2 regions of the Anoxybacillus sp. FSL W8-0382 genome follow, and region 2 is predicted to be linked to the other one. Evidence: predicted binding sites of a transcription regulator. Region 2 holds the regulator's gene; the other holds the start of a gene.
What was found. Region 2 encodes Rex, which represses fermentation and respiration genes when NADH is low (regulators of the CRP and FNR family bind a similar motif). Its sites were predicted from a motif close to TTGTGAAATATTTCACAA; they were not measured.
Positions count from the first base shown of each region.

Region 1 (8,327 bases), 760 kb from region 2:
TCGCACCACTTCAATCGTTTCGTAAACCAACGACAGCCGAACAAAAAACATGGGCAAACACATTAAATAAACAAACGCAAACGATCGTAAATAAAACCGCTAATCAAATGGGGAACATATTGCCAGCAGACGATTATTACCATTTGTATTTACCGGAGCTCGTTCAATATAATGAGCAACCGTTTATGGATTTGACAACAAATGAAACGGAAATGATGATCGGAAACTTATGGGAAGGGTTGTACAAAAATTATTTTTTAGGCATAAAAAAACAGAACGGTTCGATTGAATCTCCAATCGGTAGCACCGTTCCGCTTATTTTAATCAAAAAGGATTACAGTAAACTGTTTGTCGTAACAGAAACAGCAGACAGAGAACTCGTCATATTAAAGCAACTGCTCGAGTTCACGCAATAATCGTTGATATTGCTCATTATTTGGTTCAAGCTGCAACGCACGCTCTGCAGCTTGTTTTGCTTTTTCATAGTTTTTTTCTTCCGCATATAATAACGCTAAATAATAATACGCTTCATGAAAACGGTCGTTTTTTTTGATGGCATCATATAAATATTGTTTTGCATCATCGTAATCTTTTTGTTGTATGTGAATATAGGCACGCAAAAAATCTGCCTTATATGCTTCAGCATCTTGTTCATGAATGAGTGTTAACATTTGCTCTGCTTGGCCGTATTCCCGTTCATCAATATATTGCTTGGACAACGCAAGAATAAGTTGTGCTTGATCTGCTGGCGGTCGTTGAAAGCCAATATATAAGCAAATGAGCGTAACGACCGCTGTGAACAAAGCAGCAAACCATTGTCCAAAGCGAACACGTTCCTTTGGGAAATGAACGATATTTGCCGCTAAAAACCCACCAATTAAACCGCCAATATGACCCGCATTATCAATATTAGGAACGACGAGACCGAACGCTAAATTGATGCCGATGACAGTGATGACGTTCATTCCAATTGTTCGAAAAAATATGTGCGGTTTTGCTTTTCCGAAGTATAACAAAGCCCCAAAACATCCGAAAATGGCACCAGACGCCCCGGCAGATACGGATGATGAAAATAAAAAACTAGCAAGCGAACCTGCAAAACCAGCGAAAAGATAAATAAATAAAAAACGAAACGAGCCGTACAATTTTTCAACAAGTGAGCCTAAATAATATAGCGCAAACGTATTCATGAACAAGTGTAAAAAACCGATATGCAAAACAATAGGGGTGAAAAAGCGCCACCATTCTCCTTGCAAAATAAGCGGATTAAACTTTGCGCCATATTGAATGAGCGTCAACGTATTTGTACTTCCACCGTTCCATTCTAAAATAAAAAACATCACTATTTGTAAAGCAATAAACACATATGTAAATCTCGCTTTTCCACGTTCAAATATGCGCCGTTCATTTTCATACATGCGCTCTGCAAATGATAGCACGTGTTGTTTAAACGTTTGTAATTCTTGTTGCAACATTGGAGAATCATCAGGTACGTACACTTTTAATGATTGATGGAACTGCGTGCTTAGCTTATGCAAGACGTCATACATATTGTAAAGATGCATCACATATGTTTGCATATGCACTCGCTCAGTCGTGAATGGTCGTTCAACATACAGTTCCCAATCGTCAACAGGGGGATACATCATGACATAAACGTTGATGACTTGCAGTTGGCGGCGAAATTGTCGCTTGCGCCATTCATCAACAGCGACTAGCGCGCGATTCATATCATTTTTTAATGACACACCCCAATCCATATCAGTGCGAACAAGGCGTACAAGCGGCGCTTTTCGTTCCCTCGTAGATTGCAACCAAACCTCCCGCTCATCAGGTGACAAATAAACGATTTCATAGTTCATCTGTAACAATTGAAACATCATTTGCCAATATACAAAATCAAAGCGAATGCCCAACCTTCCCTCTCCCTTCGCTATCATACCCTTCTTTTATCACACTCTCTTACAAAGCGCAACTATTTGTACTTTTGTAAAAATAATGTAGGAACAATGCGCTGGCGAATAAACGGAACGGACATTCCCCATTGTACCACTCGTTTTTGAACCGCTTCTCGTTTCAATATTTCGTTCAATAACCGATAACGAAACCGATAAAGAACGAGCCCTGCCATAACGGCAACGATCAACGTTTTTCCATTCAACATCATCACCCTCCCTCATATTTACCGTTCCCTTTTCGTGTTGAAATTATAAAAAGGTTGCCTCATCATGAGACAACCTATTGCAATCCAACGCGTTTCATTACATCTTTTAATACAGTTGCAGAATGAGTAAATTTTTCTTTTTCCTCCTCGTTCAATTGTAGTTCAACAACTTCACGAATACCGTTGCGATTTACGATTGCTGGTACGCCAATGTACATATCATTTTGGCCATATTGGCCTTCTAAGTAAGCTGAAACAGTAAGAACGCTGTTTTCATTTTGTAAAATCGCTTTTGTTAAACGAACAAGTCCCATGGCAATGCCGTAATATGTTGCACCTTTTCGCTCAATAATTTGATACGCTGCATCGCGTACATTCACAAAAATGTTATCTAAATCTTCTTGTTTATATTGTGGCTTTTCTTTCATCATATCGGCAATTGGACGGCAACCGATGAATGCATGGCTCCAAACAGGCAACTCCGTATCACCATGTTCCCCAATAATATAAGCATGTACGTTGCGCGTATCCACATCGAAATATTCACCTAACAAATAGCGGAAGCGAGCTGTGTCTAAAATCGTTCCTGAACCGATCACGCGCTCTTTTGGCAATCCTGAAAACTTCCATGTAGCGTATGTTAAAATGTCAACCGGATTTGTGGCGACGAGAAAAATACCGTTAAATCCGCTTGCCATCACTTGATCGATAATATTTTTGAAAATTTTCGTGTTTTTCTCAACCAAATCTAATCGTGTTTCTCCTGGTTTTTGATTCGCTCCCGCAGTTAACACAACGAGATCAGCATCTTTGCAATCTTCGTAATTGCCAAACCAAATTTTCATTGGGGATGGCGCAAACGGCATGCCGTGATTTAAGTCCATCGCGTCTCCTTCCGATTTTTCTTTATTAATATCAATCAAAACGAGCTCTTCTGTCACCCCTTGATTTAAAAGCGCAAACGCATAACTTGAACCAACAAAACCTGTTCCAACTAAAACAACACGTTTTACTTTATCTGACATATTTCTTCCACCTTTCGTATATATCATTTTACAATCTGTGCGTTGTTTATCTGTTTCACACTTACATTGTACACTGTTTCACAAAGTTTATAAAGCATGAATTATTAACATTTTGTTATTTTTTTCTCCTGTACAACATGAAAGCGCTCATGCTGTTTTATTATTCGTTTTCACAAACAACAATTCCTTCGTTTGTAATAATCATTTGGACAGGGATGTCATGCTGTTCAACCGGCAACGTAGAGACGATTTGACAATCATATGCAAGGGAAATTGTGTCGTTTGGAAAATCAACTAAATATCGATCATAATATCCCCCACCATAGCCAAGGCGATATCCTTTACGAACAAAAGCAAGACCTGGAACAAATAGGAGCTCGATTTCATCTTTTTGCACTTCTCTCGTTTCTTCCACAATCGGTTCATATAAATCGAAAAAAGAGCGTCCCGTTTCTTGAAACGAACGAATTTCGCGAAACGTCATTTGTTTTGTTGTTACATCGCATTTTGGAATGGCAACTTTTTTCCCTTCTTGCCATGCTCGTTCAATGATACATTTTGTATCGATTTCGATTTGTCGTGAGATCGTAATACCGATCACTTGTGCCGTTTGCCAAAGATGTTGCTGAAATAATATGTCGTGAATGATTGTTTCTTTTTTCTTGCGTTCTTCTTTTGTCATATGTAAGAGACGTTGTTTTATTTGTTGCCGCAATTGTTTCTTATTCATTAACCTTCCCCCTCTTTCATAAAAAAATAAGCAGCAGGAAAAAAATCCTACTGCTTACTTCGTTTCACGATGAACTGTTGCTTTTTTGTCTCGTGGGCAATATTTTTTCAATTCGAGGCGCTCTGGGTTATTGCGCTTATTTTTTGTTGAAATATAGTTGCGTTCGCCGCATTCTGTGCATGCTAACGTAATATTTACACGCATCGTTCTTTCCCTCCAAACAAAAGTATTGTAATCATACCTTTCCATCATATCATTTTTCTTAAACAATTTCCATATGAATTTTATACGTTTTGATATTGCCGAATTTTCTTTATATAGTATTTCGTATATTCTTTTGCTTTTTGAGCATTTGCTGCTTGTGAATAAATCGTTAACGTTGGTTCATCTACTTTCGGTAAAATGAGTGTCCATGCTCCATCTTCATGATATACTTTCATGCCATCTGTAAAATCTACATGCTTGTCATACGATTCTTCTAACAATTTACGCATAACAGCCGCCCGTTCATCCCATGGGCAATGAACATCACGGCATGATAAATGAATAGTCGGAATAGACGACACAATGGTACGAAGGGAACAACGTTCAATCGCTAACAAGTGTAATAGTTGTATGCACGCGTATAATCCATCCAAATAAAAATGAAACGGTTCATGATGAGCAAGAAGCAAGTCTCGTCTCGTATCTTTGACATAAATCATTTCGCCATGCAAACGTTCTGCTAGCGTATGCAAAACGGACGGCGCCCAAGAAGGAACGGCTACTTTTTTCGTTTCGCTAAATAAAAGAGATGTGAGCACATGCAACGAGATCATTTCTTCTTTCGTCAACACAACTCCTTGCCCATCAAACATTCGAAAACGTTCCCCTGAATAGTCAAACACGATAGCAAATTGGGCTTGTTCTTGCTCGATTAGTTTCCGAATGTGTTCATCATCACGCTCTTTTGTCCAAACAACATCTACAGCGAACAACAGAAGTGTGCGTTCAATGATATGCTTCAATAAAGGAGAACTAGCGACGACAACTTTCCATCGCTCCGATGAAGAAAAAGAAATCGCTTGACGCAATGCTCGAATATACATTTCATCGTTCTCTTTTTGTTTCATTGCTTCACCCATTTGCATCGCTGACATATGATGTTCATGTTCCATTCGTTGTTCAATCGCGCGTTCCATCGTGCAATCAATGGGAAATCCTTGTTCATCGTGTATGTCAATAACTACTTCATCATGTTCGTTCAACGTCACAAATACGCCACCACGATATTGTTTATGAGAAAGAATATAACGAAAAGCAGGCAAATATCCCCCCTCATATACATTTGTGTGCATACCGTACATATGCAAACATTGAGTAAACAACGATCCAAGCGCCTGGGACAACGGGTGATTGTCAAAGCCAATTAATATGTGACTTCCTTTTTCATGTAGACTGCTATATGCTGAAGCCAACTGTGTAATAAATATCGGATGAGCATCAACATGAGCGCGCATGCTGATCCCATTTTGGCGAAACAATACGTTTGGGCGTTGTTCACCCCATACAATTGAACCTTTCACTTTCGTTTTTTCTGCAATTGTTTTATTCGGCCAAATTTTAGCCGCATGTTGCACTTTCACTTTATTTTTTAATTTGCATTTTGCCCCAATGACCGCATAATCAAATATTTCATTTTTTTACCGATATACACATCATTTGCTACAACTGCTCCCCGTAATTCACTATGTTCATCAATATAAACATTGGATCAAACAATCGATCGCTTTAACGATGCGTATTTACTAATAACTGAACGTGAGCCAACCACCGTATATGGTCCGAGTGTTGCATAGGCATCAATGCGCACATCGTCCCCAATAAGAATCGGTCCTTCTAACTTTACCTCTTGTGCAATGTTCACTCGCTCACCGATCCATACATCAGGAGCTATTTCTTTGTAATGAGAAGAAACGAGACGTTGATTTAGTAAATCAACATGTGTTTGATGATATTGTTCAATGATACCAATATCAGACCAATATCCATCCGCCTCATATCCGTATATTGGGTACTCTTGTTGAATGAGATGTGAAAAAATATGTTGACTAAAATCGTAAGGTGGATGTTCAGGCATATAATTAAAAATCGCTGGATCGCAAATGTAAATGCCTGTATTGACTAAATCGCTACACACTTCATTCCATTTTGGTTTTTCTACAAAATGAATCACTTTTCCGTTTCGATCTGTCACAATTCCACCGTATGAAAGAGGAGTCGCTTCGTGGTGCATAAGAACGGTAACTAATGCTTGTTTGGAAAAATGGAAATTGATTGCCTGCTGCAAATGAATTGTCGTCAACGTATCTGCACTAATAACAACAAACGTATCGTCTAAAAAAGACTGAGCATGTTTTACGCTCCCTGCCGTTCCAAGGGGCGTCGTCTCTTCAAAGTAATGAAGATGTACACCGAATCGACGTCCATCACCAAAATATTCAATAATTTCATCACTTAAATATTGAACGGTTACAGCAATATCCGTAATTCCGTGATGTTTTAACCATTCAATACTATACTCCATCACAGGTTTATTCATAATCGGTACGATCGGTTTCGGAACATGACAAGTTAACGGACGTAACCGTGTTCCTCTTCCCCCTGCCATAATGACCGCTTTCACAACATATCCCCCCCCAAGTGAAAGCACACTTTGTTCCATCATATCATGACAATACTATGCGGACAATATACGAAAATTGTCGATTTGACATGAAAATGATGCATGATCGCTACATTCCTATGTATAATAAAGTGGGGTGACAAACATGATCGAATATACATTGATTGGACTCATTTCTTTTGCAATCATACTATTGCTTATTTCTTTCTTTCAAAAAGATCGTGTAAAAGAGGTAGAAGAACAAGTAGAGCAACTCACATTATCGACGATGCAACAATTGTACGAAATAAAAAAGCGAGTTAAAGCGCTTGAAGAAGAGCTGCTTGTCGGAATGGAGTTGTTTTCAACTGAAGAACAAATATGGCATCTACATAAGCAAGGTTGGACAAAAGAACAAATTGCCCGCAAACTCAACATGCCGATAGATGAAGTAAATATTGTGATCGCGAGGAATGAACGATGAAAAGAACAACACGTGCATTTGCGGCTGGAATGTTGTTTGCCACAACGATACTTGCTATCGTTCATTACACGAATGACAAGCAGTATACTACCATCAGCGAACAGCAGTATGAACAAATCGTTGCTGAACGAAATGAACTCGCTGAAAAACTCGAAAAACAAAAAAAAAGAAATTGAAAAAACAACACCATCTCAAAAAGAAAAAGTGTACATTTATACGTTAACAATTGCCAAAGGAGAGGCAAGTCGCGACGTTGCTAACCGACTTGAACAAGCGCACATTATTGATGATGCTCAATCATTTTTAACATACCTCGATACCCACCAATTAACGCGTGCGCTACGCCCTGGAACGTATGTTGTTACAAGTGACATGTCATATGAACAAATCACAAAAAAAATCACAAAATAAGGATGTCCGCTGTTGGACATCCTTTTCATTTAGTCGTTTAAATCGTAATGTTTTCCCTTTACTAAATAAAATACGTTCTCAGCGATGTTTGTCGCGTGATCTGCAATGCGTTCAATGTAGCGAGCCGTAAATGATAGTTGCGTAATTTGTGACATCGCATCTGGATGTGCTTTTGTGCGCTCGAGCAATTCCCGAATCGTTTCGCCGTACAAACGATCAACTTCATCGTCCATGTCAGCCACTTTTTTCGCCGTAACGACATCTTCTTCATAATATGCCTTTAATGTTAATGAAAGCATATTTACAGCAATTTCATGCATTTTTTCTAACTTATTTAACGAGATGACAAACGGCTGTTCACCGATTCGAATGGCTGATTTTGCAATATTGACTGCAAAGTCCGCCATGCGCTCGACATCTGTTGCGATTTTAATTGCGACAATAATTCGGCGTAAATCAATTGCGACCGGTTGTTGCTTCGCAATTAATAAAATGGCAAAGTCGTTAATCTCTTCGTCAAGCAAATCTATTTTTGCATCATTTTCAAGCACTTGTAATGCTAAATCGTTATTTTTTGTTTTTAACGCTTCAAATGATTGAGTTAACGCGATTTCTGCAAGACTTCCGAGCTGCAATAATTGGTCGCGCAACGTTTGTAAATCGTAATCAAATTTTTCACGTACAGCCATATTCACTCCCCCTTTTTATCATTTTGAAAAAATCGTGCGAGCGTACCCGCACGATTTTTTATCCGAATCGACCTGTAATGTAATCTTCTGTTCGTTTATCGTCTGGATTGGAGAATAACTTATCTGTATCGCTATACTCGATCACTTCACCGTTTAAGAAAAAGGCTGTTTTATCAGAAA
Region 1 is NZ_JBBOPX010000001.1:962,996-971,322, reverse strand. It holds gene NSS60_RS05085 (hypothetical protein) at 1-416, shown strand, start outside; gene NSS60_RS05080 (rhomboid family protein) at 387-1,940, opposite strand; gene NSS60_RS05075 (hypothetical protein) at 1,976-2,167, opposite strand; gene NSS60_RS05070 (L-lactate dehydrogenase) at 2,239-3,189, opposite strand; gene NSS60_RS05065 (5-formyltetrahydrofolate cyclo-ligase) at 3,350-3,919, opposite strand; gene rpmG (50S ribosomal protein L33) at 3,974-4,123, opposite strand; gene NSS60_RS05055 (hypothetical protein) at 4,204-5,544, opposite strand; gene NSS60_RS05050 (sugar phosphate nucleotidyltransferase) at 5,673-6,584, opposite strand; gene NSS60_RS05045 (hypothetical protein) at 6,730-7,047, shown strand; gene NSS60_RS05040 (hypothetical protein) at 7,044-7,223, shown strand; gene NSS60_RS05035 (endolytic transglycosylase MltG) at 7,168-7,458, shown strand; gene phoU (phosphate signaling complex protein PhoU) at 7,488-8,147, opposite strand; gene pstB (phosphate ABC transporter ATP-binding protein PstB) at 8,206-8,327, opposite strand, start outside.
Region 1: NSS60_RS05070 (L-lactate dehydrogenase) is a predicted target of Rex. The motif match lies at 3,256-3,273, and genes of this name have one in related genera.

Region 2 (8,327 bases):
AGAACGTCGTGAGACAGTTCGGTCCCTATCCGTCGCGGGCGTAGGAAATTTGAGAGGAGCTGTCCTTAGTACGAGAGGACCGGGATGGACGCACCGCTGGTGTACCAGTTGTTCCGCCAGGAGCACAGCTGGGTAGCTATGTGCGGAAGGGATAAGCGCTGAAAGCATCTAAGCGTGAAGCCCCCCTCAAGATGAGATTTCCCATCGCGTCAAGCGAGTAAGATCCCTTGAAGATGACAAGGTAGATAGGTCCGAGGTGGAAGCGTGGCGACACGTGCAGCTGACGGATACTAATCGATCGAGGACTTAACTAAACACACAAGAAAAGCGAAGGCGACTGTTCTGTTATCTAGTTTTGAAGGAATTATCCTTCAATATATTGCTCGGTGACGATGGCGGAGAGGTCACACCCGTTCCCATCCCGAACACGGAAGTTAAGCTCTCCAGCGCCGATGGTAGTTGGCGGGACACCGCCTGCGAGAGTAGGACGTTGCCGGGCATTATTGTATTTATTTCTTATTAGTTAATTTCTATCGTCGCGGGGTGGAGCAGCCAGGTAGCTCGTCGGGCTCATAACCCGAAGGTCGCAGGTTCAAATCCTGCCCCCGCAACCAATATTCGAAGATGAAGATAGATTAATGAGACGAAACAGTGTAAGTTTCGTATTTTTTTATGCCTTTTTTGCGTTATGATTTGTTTTCGTGTACACTTATACGTGTAGCATTTCCTTAGGAGAGCGATCCTAAGGCCTTTTTTGTATGCTGATTTTATTTAATTAGGGGAATGAACGATGAAAACATATGAATATGTATCACATCATCCTGAAGATACGCTAGCATTAGCGATGAAACTTGCTCAGTATGTTCAGCCACAAGACGTTATTACGTTAGAAGGTGATTTAGGAGCAGGAAAAACAACGTTTACAAAAGGATTAGCTAAAGGATTAGGAATTGACCGCAATGTAAGTAGCCCAACTTTCACTATTATAAAGCAATATGAAGGGCGTATCCCTTTATATCATATGGATGTATATCGTTTAGCAGAAAGTGAAGAAGATTTAGGATTTGAGGAATATTTTTTTGGTGATGGTGTAACCGTTGTTGAGTGGGCTCATTTAATAGAACCATATTTACCAACGGAACGTTTACATATTGCGATTCACCATGCCGATGGAGGAAGCAGGATTATTCGCTTCTCTCCGATCGGTCAACGTTATGAACAGTTATGTAAGGAGATTTTTAGCGATGAAAGTGTTAGCCATTGATACATCAACGTTTGTTATGGGGATTGCTGTCGTTGACGGTCAAGTTGTTAAAGGAGAAATCATTACAAATTTGCAAAAAAATCATTCGATCCGAGTGATGCCTGCCATTGAATCACTTTTGCAACAATGTGATATGAACCCTCAAGATCTTGACCGTATTGTTGTCGCCAAAGGTCCTGGATCATATACAGGGGTTCGCATTGGGGTGACGATTGCCAAAACTTTGGCTTGGACACTAAACATTCCACTTGTTGGTGTATCGAGTTTAGAAGTGATGGCAGCAAATGCGAAGTATTTTGGCGGGCTTATTGTTCCATTAATAGACGCTCGACGCGGACAAATTTATACTGGTCTTTACAAAGTAGAAGGAGATCACGTGCAATCGATCGTAGCGGATCAAGTCATTTTAGCTACTGATTGGGCGAATGAATTAAAAGCATATGATCAATCCATTTTATTAGTTGGAAATGATAGTGTACTACACGAAGCTACGTTTGTTGAAGTACTAGGTCGTTCTGTTCAAGTAGCTTCAGCGACACTTCACAATCCGCGCCCAAGCGAACTTGCATGGTTAGGAATGAACCGTGAGCCAGAATATGTTCATACGTTTGTCCCAAACTATATTCGTTTAGCAGAGGCAGAAGCGAATTGGCTTGCTCGTCAGCAAGAAAGGACGGAATGTTAAGTGGACGTTTCCTTCCGTTTTATGACGCTTCAAGATCTTGATCGCATTATAGAAATTGAGCAGCGTTCATTTACACTGCCGTGGAGTCGTTCCTCTTTTCACCAAGAATTAACAAATAATCCGTATGCTCGTTACATTGTGATGGAGCATGATGGACAAATCATTGGTTATTGTGGCATGTGGCTGGTCATGGATGAGGCACATATTACAAACATTGCAGTATTACCGGAGTTTCGCGGGAAAAAATTAGGAGAAGCACTAATGAAACAGGCGATGGCGTTGGCGAGAGAAGAGGGGGCAAAAACAATGACGTTAGAGGTGCGAGTATCGAATATCGTTGCACAGTCGTTGTATCGGAAACTTGGTTTTTTAAATGGAGGTATTCGTAAAAGATACTATTCGGATAATCAAGAAGATGCTTTAGTAATGTGGGTGAAATTATGAGCGAAAAAGACATATTTGTGCTTGGAATTGAGACAAGCTGTGATGAAACAGCTGCAGCCATTGTGAAAAATGGACGTGAAATTGTAGCTAACGTTGTCGCTTCACAAATGGAAAGCCATCAACGATTTGGAGGAGTCGTTCCTGAAATTGCCTCCCGTCACCATGTTGAACAAATTACGCTCGTATTAGAAGAAACGATGAAACAGGCAAATATGGATATAAGTCAACTTGACGCGATTGCAGTAACAGAGGGACCGGGATTAGTTGGGGCGCTATTGATTGGTGTAAATGCGGCGAAAGCGTTGGCTTTTGCACATCGCATTCCGCTTGTTGGTGTGCACCATATCGCAGGACATATTTACGCAAATCAACTTGTACAAGAAATGAAATTTCCGCTTCTGGCGCTTGTTGTGTCTGGAGGTCATACAGAGCTCATTTACATGAAAGAGCATGGGATATTTGAGGTGATTGGAGAAACGCGTGATGATGCGGCTGGAGAAGCGTATGACAAAGTTGCCCGGGCCTTGCAACTCCCTTATCCAGGGGGACCTCATATCGATCGTTTAGCGAAACAAGGGAAACCAATTATTGATTTACCGCGCGCGTGGTTAGAAGAAGGTTCGTATGATTTTAGTTTTAGTGGATTAAAATCAGCGGTTATTAACACGTTGCACAATGCAAAGCAACGTGGAGAAATGATCCGACCTGAAGATATGGCGGCAAGTTTTCAAGCAAGTGTCGTTGAGGTATTAGTGAGAAAAACAATCGAAGCAGCCATGCATTACAGCGTAAAACAAATATTGCTGGCTGGCGGTGTGGCGGCAAATGAAGGGTTACGTACACAATTACAAAAACAAATGAATCAACTGCCAGAAGTCGAGTTAGTTATCCCGCCGTTGTCGCTTTGTACAGATAATGCAGCGATGATTGCAGCAGCGGGAACAGTATTATTTCAACAAGGAAAGCGTGCCACCATGGCATTAAATGCAAACCCAAGTTTACTGTTATAGTAAGAAGGTGTCCCAAAAGCAATGGGGCACCTTTTTCTAATTGTCATACGAATTTTTCTAAGAACAATTCAGCTTGTTGTGGATTATTTTATCCACATACATGTGAATAATGTGGAAAACGTTGATTGTATGTTATTTTATCATAACAAGTTAACCACAACAAAATGGGGGATTTTTCTTTTGTTGTTGTGGGTAATGTGGAAAAGTTGGTGAATAACTTATATTTAGGTGTTTTTTCTGTGGATATCTTTGTGTAAAAGATGAGCTAGCCCACAAATGGAGCTAGCTCGTTATTATTTTTGTAAAAGTTCCCATTGTTCGAATAACTCGTCGAATTTTTGTTTCAGCTCATCAATTTTTCCTTGAGTATCCCGAGCTTTTTCATAGTCGTTGTAACAGGAAGGATCATATAATTGTTGTTCATACGTAGCAATTTGTTGTTCGATTCGCTCCATTTCCGTTTCTAGCTGTTCGATTTTTCGTTGTCGTTGTCGTTCTAATTTTTTTCGTTCTTTTTCTTCTTCGTACGAACGTTTTGGTGACAACGATTCGCCCGTTTTAGTTTTTTGGCTAATTTGTCCAAGCTCAAGCAGCTCTGCTTTTTTTGCTACGTAATAATCATAGTCCCCTAAATACTCAACAAGACCGTCTGTGGATAACTCATATATTTTTGTTGCAATTTTGTTAATAAAATAACGATCGTGTGAAACGAATATAATTGTTCCTGGGTATTCTATGAGCGCTTGTTCTAGCACTTCTTTGCTATCTAAATCCAAATGGTTTGTCGGTTCATCTAAAACTAATACGTTTGCTTTCTTCATCATGAGTTTAGCGAGAGCGAGTCGCGCTTTTTCTCCACCGCTTAACGTCTGAACAGGCTTCAATACGTCGTCACCAGAAAATAAAAAGTTGCCGAGAATGGTCCGAATTTCTTTCTCTGTTCTTAATCGATCTTCGTCCCACAGTTCGTCGATCACTCGTTTGTTTGATGTTAATTGTGCTTGTTCTTGATCATAATAGCCAATTTGTACGTTTGTTCCGTAGCGTATTTCTCCTTGTTTCGGATGGAGTTGTTTGATGATCGTTTTTAAAAGAGTTGATTTTCCAATTCCATTTGGTCCAATTAATGCGATACTATCACCGCGAGTGATGCGAAACGAAAGATTTTTTGCAATGATGTGATCGTAACCGATCGCTAAATCGTTAGCTGTTAGCACATCATTTCCGCTTGGGCGTTCGATTTCGAAACGAAACGATGCCGATTTTTCATCACCGAGTGGCTTGTCGATGATATTCATTTTTTCTAATTGTTTTCTACGGCTTTGTGCTCGCTTCGTTGTTGATGCACGAGCGATGTTGCGTTGAATAAAATCTTTTAATTTTGTAATTTCCTCTTGTTGTTTTTCATACAATTTTAGTTGTTGTTCAAATTGTTCAGCACGTTGTTGTAAGTAGCTTGTATAGTTTCCGACATATTTTTTTATTTTTGTGCGTGATAGTTCATACACTTGTGTCACGATTTGGTCAAGAAAATAGCGATCGTGGGAGACGATAAGAATGGCTCCATCGTAATTTTTTAAATATTGTTCAAGCCATTGCAACGTTTCCATATCTAAATGGTTTGTCGGTTCATCTAAAATGAGCAAATCGGGCCTTGTAAGGAGCAGTTTACCAAGCGCTAGCCTCGTCCGCTGTCCACCGCTCAATGTAGATACTTTTGTCGTATAATCGTACTGTGAGAAGCGGAGACCATGGAGAACCGAACGAATATCTGCTTCATATTGATAGCCGCCTTTTTCTTTGAATTCTGTTTGTAAACGATCATATTGCTCAAGTAGGCGCTCATAGTCAGCATCATGTAAACTCATTTGTTGTTCTAGTTCGCGTAATTGTTTTTCCATTTGTTGTAGCGGGGCAAACACATCGAGCATTTCTTCCCAAATGGAACGATGCGCTTGCAACCCTGTATATTGATCTAAATAACCGATCGTTACGTGTTTCGGTTTAATGATTTCGCCTGTGTCGTATGACAACTGTCCGGCAATGATTTTTAATAATGTCGATTTTCCCGCGCCATTTCTTCCAACTAACGCAATACGGTCTTTTTCTTGTATTTCAAGCTTAATGTCTGATAAAACTTGTTCTGCTCCATATGATTTGGATAGTTGATTTACTTGTAAAATGATCATTCTTTCTCACCTCAATCTTCTTTTGATAGTGTAACGTACTTTCTTGATATTCGGCAACACTAGTGTACGAATAACAAATTTGACAAAAATAATAATAAAGGGTACAAAGGAAAGACAGAATGAAAAAAATAGTGTATAGTTTAGAAGTGGGAAGAATTTTTTAGACGTATAGGAGAGAAAAATGAAAGCGCTAACTATTTGTGAAAGGAAATGTGGGGGATTGACTCGTGAATAATGAACAGCCAAAAATTCCGCAGGCGACCGCAAAGCGACTACCGTTGTACTATCGTTTTTTGAAAAACTTGCATGCATCAGGCAAGCAACGTGTATCTTCAGCGGAGTTAAGCGAAGCTGTAAAAGTCGATTCAGCAACGATTCGCCGAGATTTTTCATACTTTGGTGCGCTTGGAAAAAAAGGATACGGATATAATGTCAATTATTTGCTGTCATTTTTTCGTAAAACGTTAGACCAAGATGAGACGACAGAAGTGGCGTTATTTGGGGTTGGAAATTTAGGGACTGCATTTTTAAACTACAATTTCAGCAAAAACAATAATACGAAAATTGTGATGGCGTTCGATGTAGATCCAGATAAAGTCGGAACAGAAGTCGGAGGGGTTCCGGTTTATCATTTAGATGAATTGGAGGAGAAACTCGGGGGAATTGCCGTAGCGATTTTAACTGTTCCTGCCCAAGTTGCTCAACCGATTACTGACCGACTTGTTCAACAGGGGATTAAAGGGATTTTAAACTTTACACCTGCTCGCCTGCATGTGCCAGAACACATTCGTGTTCATCATATTGATTTAGCGGTCGAATTGCAGTCACTCGTTTATTTTTTAAAGCATTACGGAAATGAATAAACCTCCCGTTTATGAGCGGGAGGTTTTTTTCAATAAAGAGCGAATAGCTGTGCCAAAATCAAATGTTGCAATTAGGATGAACAGCATTGTTGTTACGTCCCAAATGCCGTCATCAGCACTATCCACAGCAAAATAAGTAAATAAAATGCCCATTAGAAAGTAAAATAGTGGTTCATATTTCATGAAAACAGCCTCCAAATGACGAATTGCATTTGTTCTGCTTCGCGCATAATCTTCTCGATTTCTTCAGCGAATAATATTTGTATGGCAACGACAAACGTGTTCATCAACACGTGTGCTGCAATAGGTACGAGAATGCGTTTTGTTTTCACATATAAGAAGGCGAACACAAACCCCATTGTCGCATACAAGAGCAAATGTTCAAACTCTAAATGAACAACAGCAAATAAAAGTGAACTGACGAGCGCTGATAAGAAAAAATTGTATTTTTGATACAACGTCCCGAAAATAATTTTCCGAAAGATGATTTCCTCTAAAATTGGTCCGACGACTGATGTAACGAGTATAAGAGCTGGTGTCAATTTGACCATTTCAACGATGCGTCTCGTGTTTTCGGACCCCATTTCGACACCAAATAGGTGCATCTCAATATTAGCTGCAATGCCTTGGGCGAAAAGAGCGAGCAAAAACCCCCCAATCGCCCAAAAGAATGACATGCCAATCGATGCTTGATGGCGATCATATGAGTATTTCATATCTTCTTTCATAAAATAAAGAACGAGAAAAAGAGCAATCGGGAAACTAATAACAGCCCAGTAACCAGAAGCGATCGATATGGCTATATCTTTATTTGATGCGTTAATAAATCCGCTATGCGCAAGTAAAGGAACGCCGACTAAACTCGATAGTTGCATAGCGACGTATGTAATGATGACATACCAATATTGCTTTTTCACATGTTCAACCCCTTCGTGCAAATTGTCTAGCTTTAGACGAGCATTTTCTAAGCGTCTGCTTCCTTAGCTGAGCGAATGATCGTCCTCTGCTTTCTAAATTGAATACTTTTTCATTTTATCATATTTTTTGTATGAATTTCGAAAGGAAAGACATAATGTTAAAGAGGGAATCATTTAATGAAAAATTTTTAACTTCCTACTTGCAAAATTAAAAAAAGTTCATTAATATAATAAGTGTGTTAGCACTCAATAAGAATGAGTGCTAATAACGGAACGAAAATCTAATTAAGGAGGTCGTTTGCCGTGTTGAAGCCACTAGGTGATCGTATTGTCATTGAATTAATTCAAACTGAAGAAAAAACAGCGAGCGGAATTGTCTTACCAGACACAGCAAAAGAAAAACCACAAGAAGGAAAAGTTGTGGCAGTTGGTTCAGGTCGCGTTCTTGATAATGGTGAGCGCGTAGCTCCAGAGGTAAGCGTTGGTGACCGCATCATCTTCTCAAAATATGCGGGTACAGAAGTAAAATATGATGGAAAAGAATACTTAATTTTGCGTGAAAGTGACATTTTAGCTGTGATTGGTTAATCGTTCGCCTGATAACATATAAAGCACATAAAAATACTTAACTAAAATTTCATCAAGGGGGTAAGATGTATGGCAAAAGAAATTAAATTCAGCGAAGAAGCTCGTCGTGCGATGTTACGCGGTGTAGATAAATTAGCTGATGCAGTAAAAGTAACATTAGGTCCAAAAGGTCGTAACGTTGTATTAGAGAAAAAGTTCGGTTCTCCATTAATTACAAATGACGGTGTAACGATTGCGAAAGAGATTGAATTAGAAGATCCGTTTGAAAATATGGGTGCGAAGCTTGTTGCGGAAGTAGCAAGCAAAACAAACGACGTTGCTGGTGACGGTACAACAACAGCAACTGTATTAGCACAAGCGATGATTC
Region 2 is NZ_JBBOPX010000001.1:207,884-216,210, forward strand. It holds rRNA gene NSS60_RS01210 (23S ribosomal RNA) at 1-314, shown strand, start outside; rRNA gene rrf (5S ribosomal RNA) at 383-499, shown strand; tRNA gene NSS60_RS01220 (tRNA-Met) at 538-614, shown strand; gene tsaE (tRNA (adenosine(37)-N6)-threonylcarbamoyltransferase complex ATPase subunit type 1 TsaE) at 791-1,264, shown strand; gene tsaB (tRNA (adenosine(37)-N6)-threonylcarbamoyltransferase complex dimerization subunit type 1 TsaB) at 1,245-1,949, shown strand; gene rimI (ribosomal protein S18-alanine N-acetyltransferase) at 1,950-2,393, shown strand; gene tsaD (tRNA (adenosine(37)-N6)-threonylcarbamoyltransferase complex transferase subunit TsaD) at 2,390-3,403, shown strand; gene NSS60_RS01245 (ABC-F family ATP-binding cassette domain-containing protein) at 3,697-5,592, opposite strand; gene NSS60_RS01250 (redox-sensing transcriptional repressor Rex) at 5,820-6,455, shown strand; gene NSS60_RS01255 (YdiK family protein) at 6,465-6,638, opposite strand; gene NSS60_RS01260 (CPBP family intramembrane glutamic endopeptidase) at 6,635-7,372, opposite strand; gene groES (co-chaperone GroES) at 7,676-7,960, shown strand; gene groL (chaperonin GroEL) at 8,030-8,327, shown strand, end outside.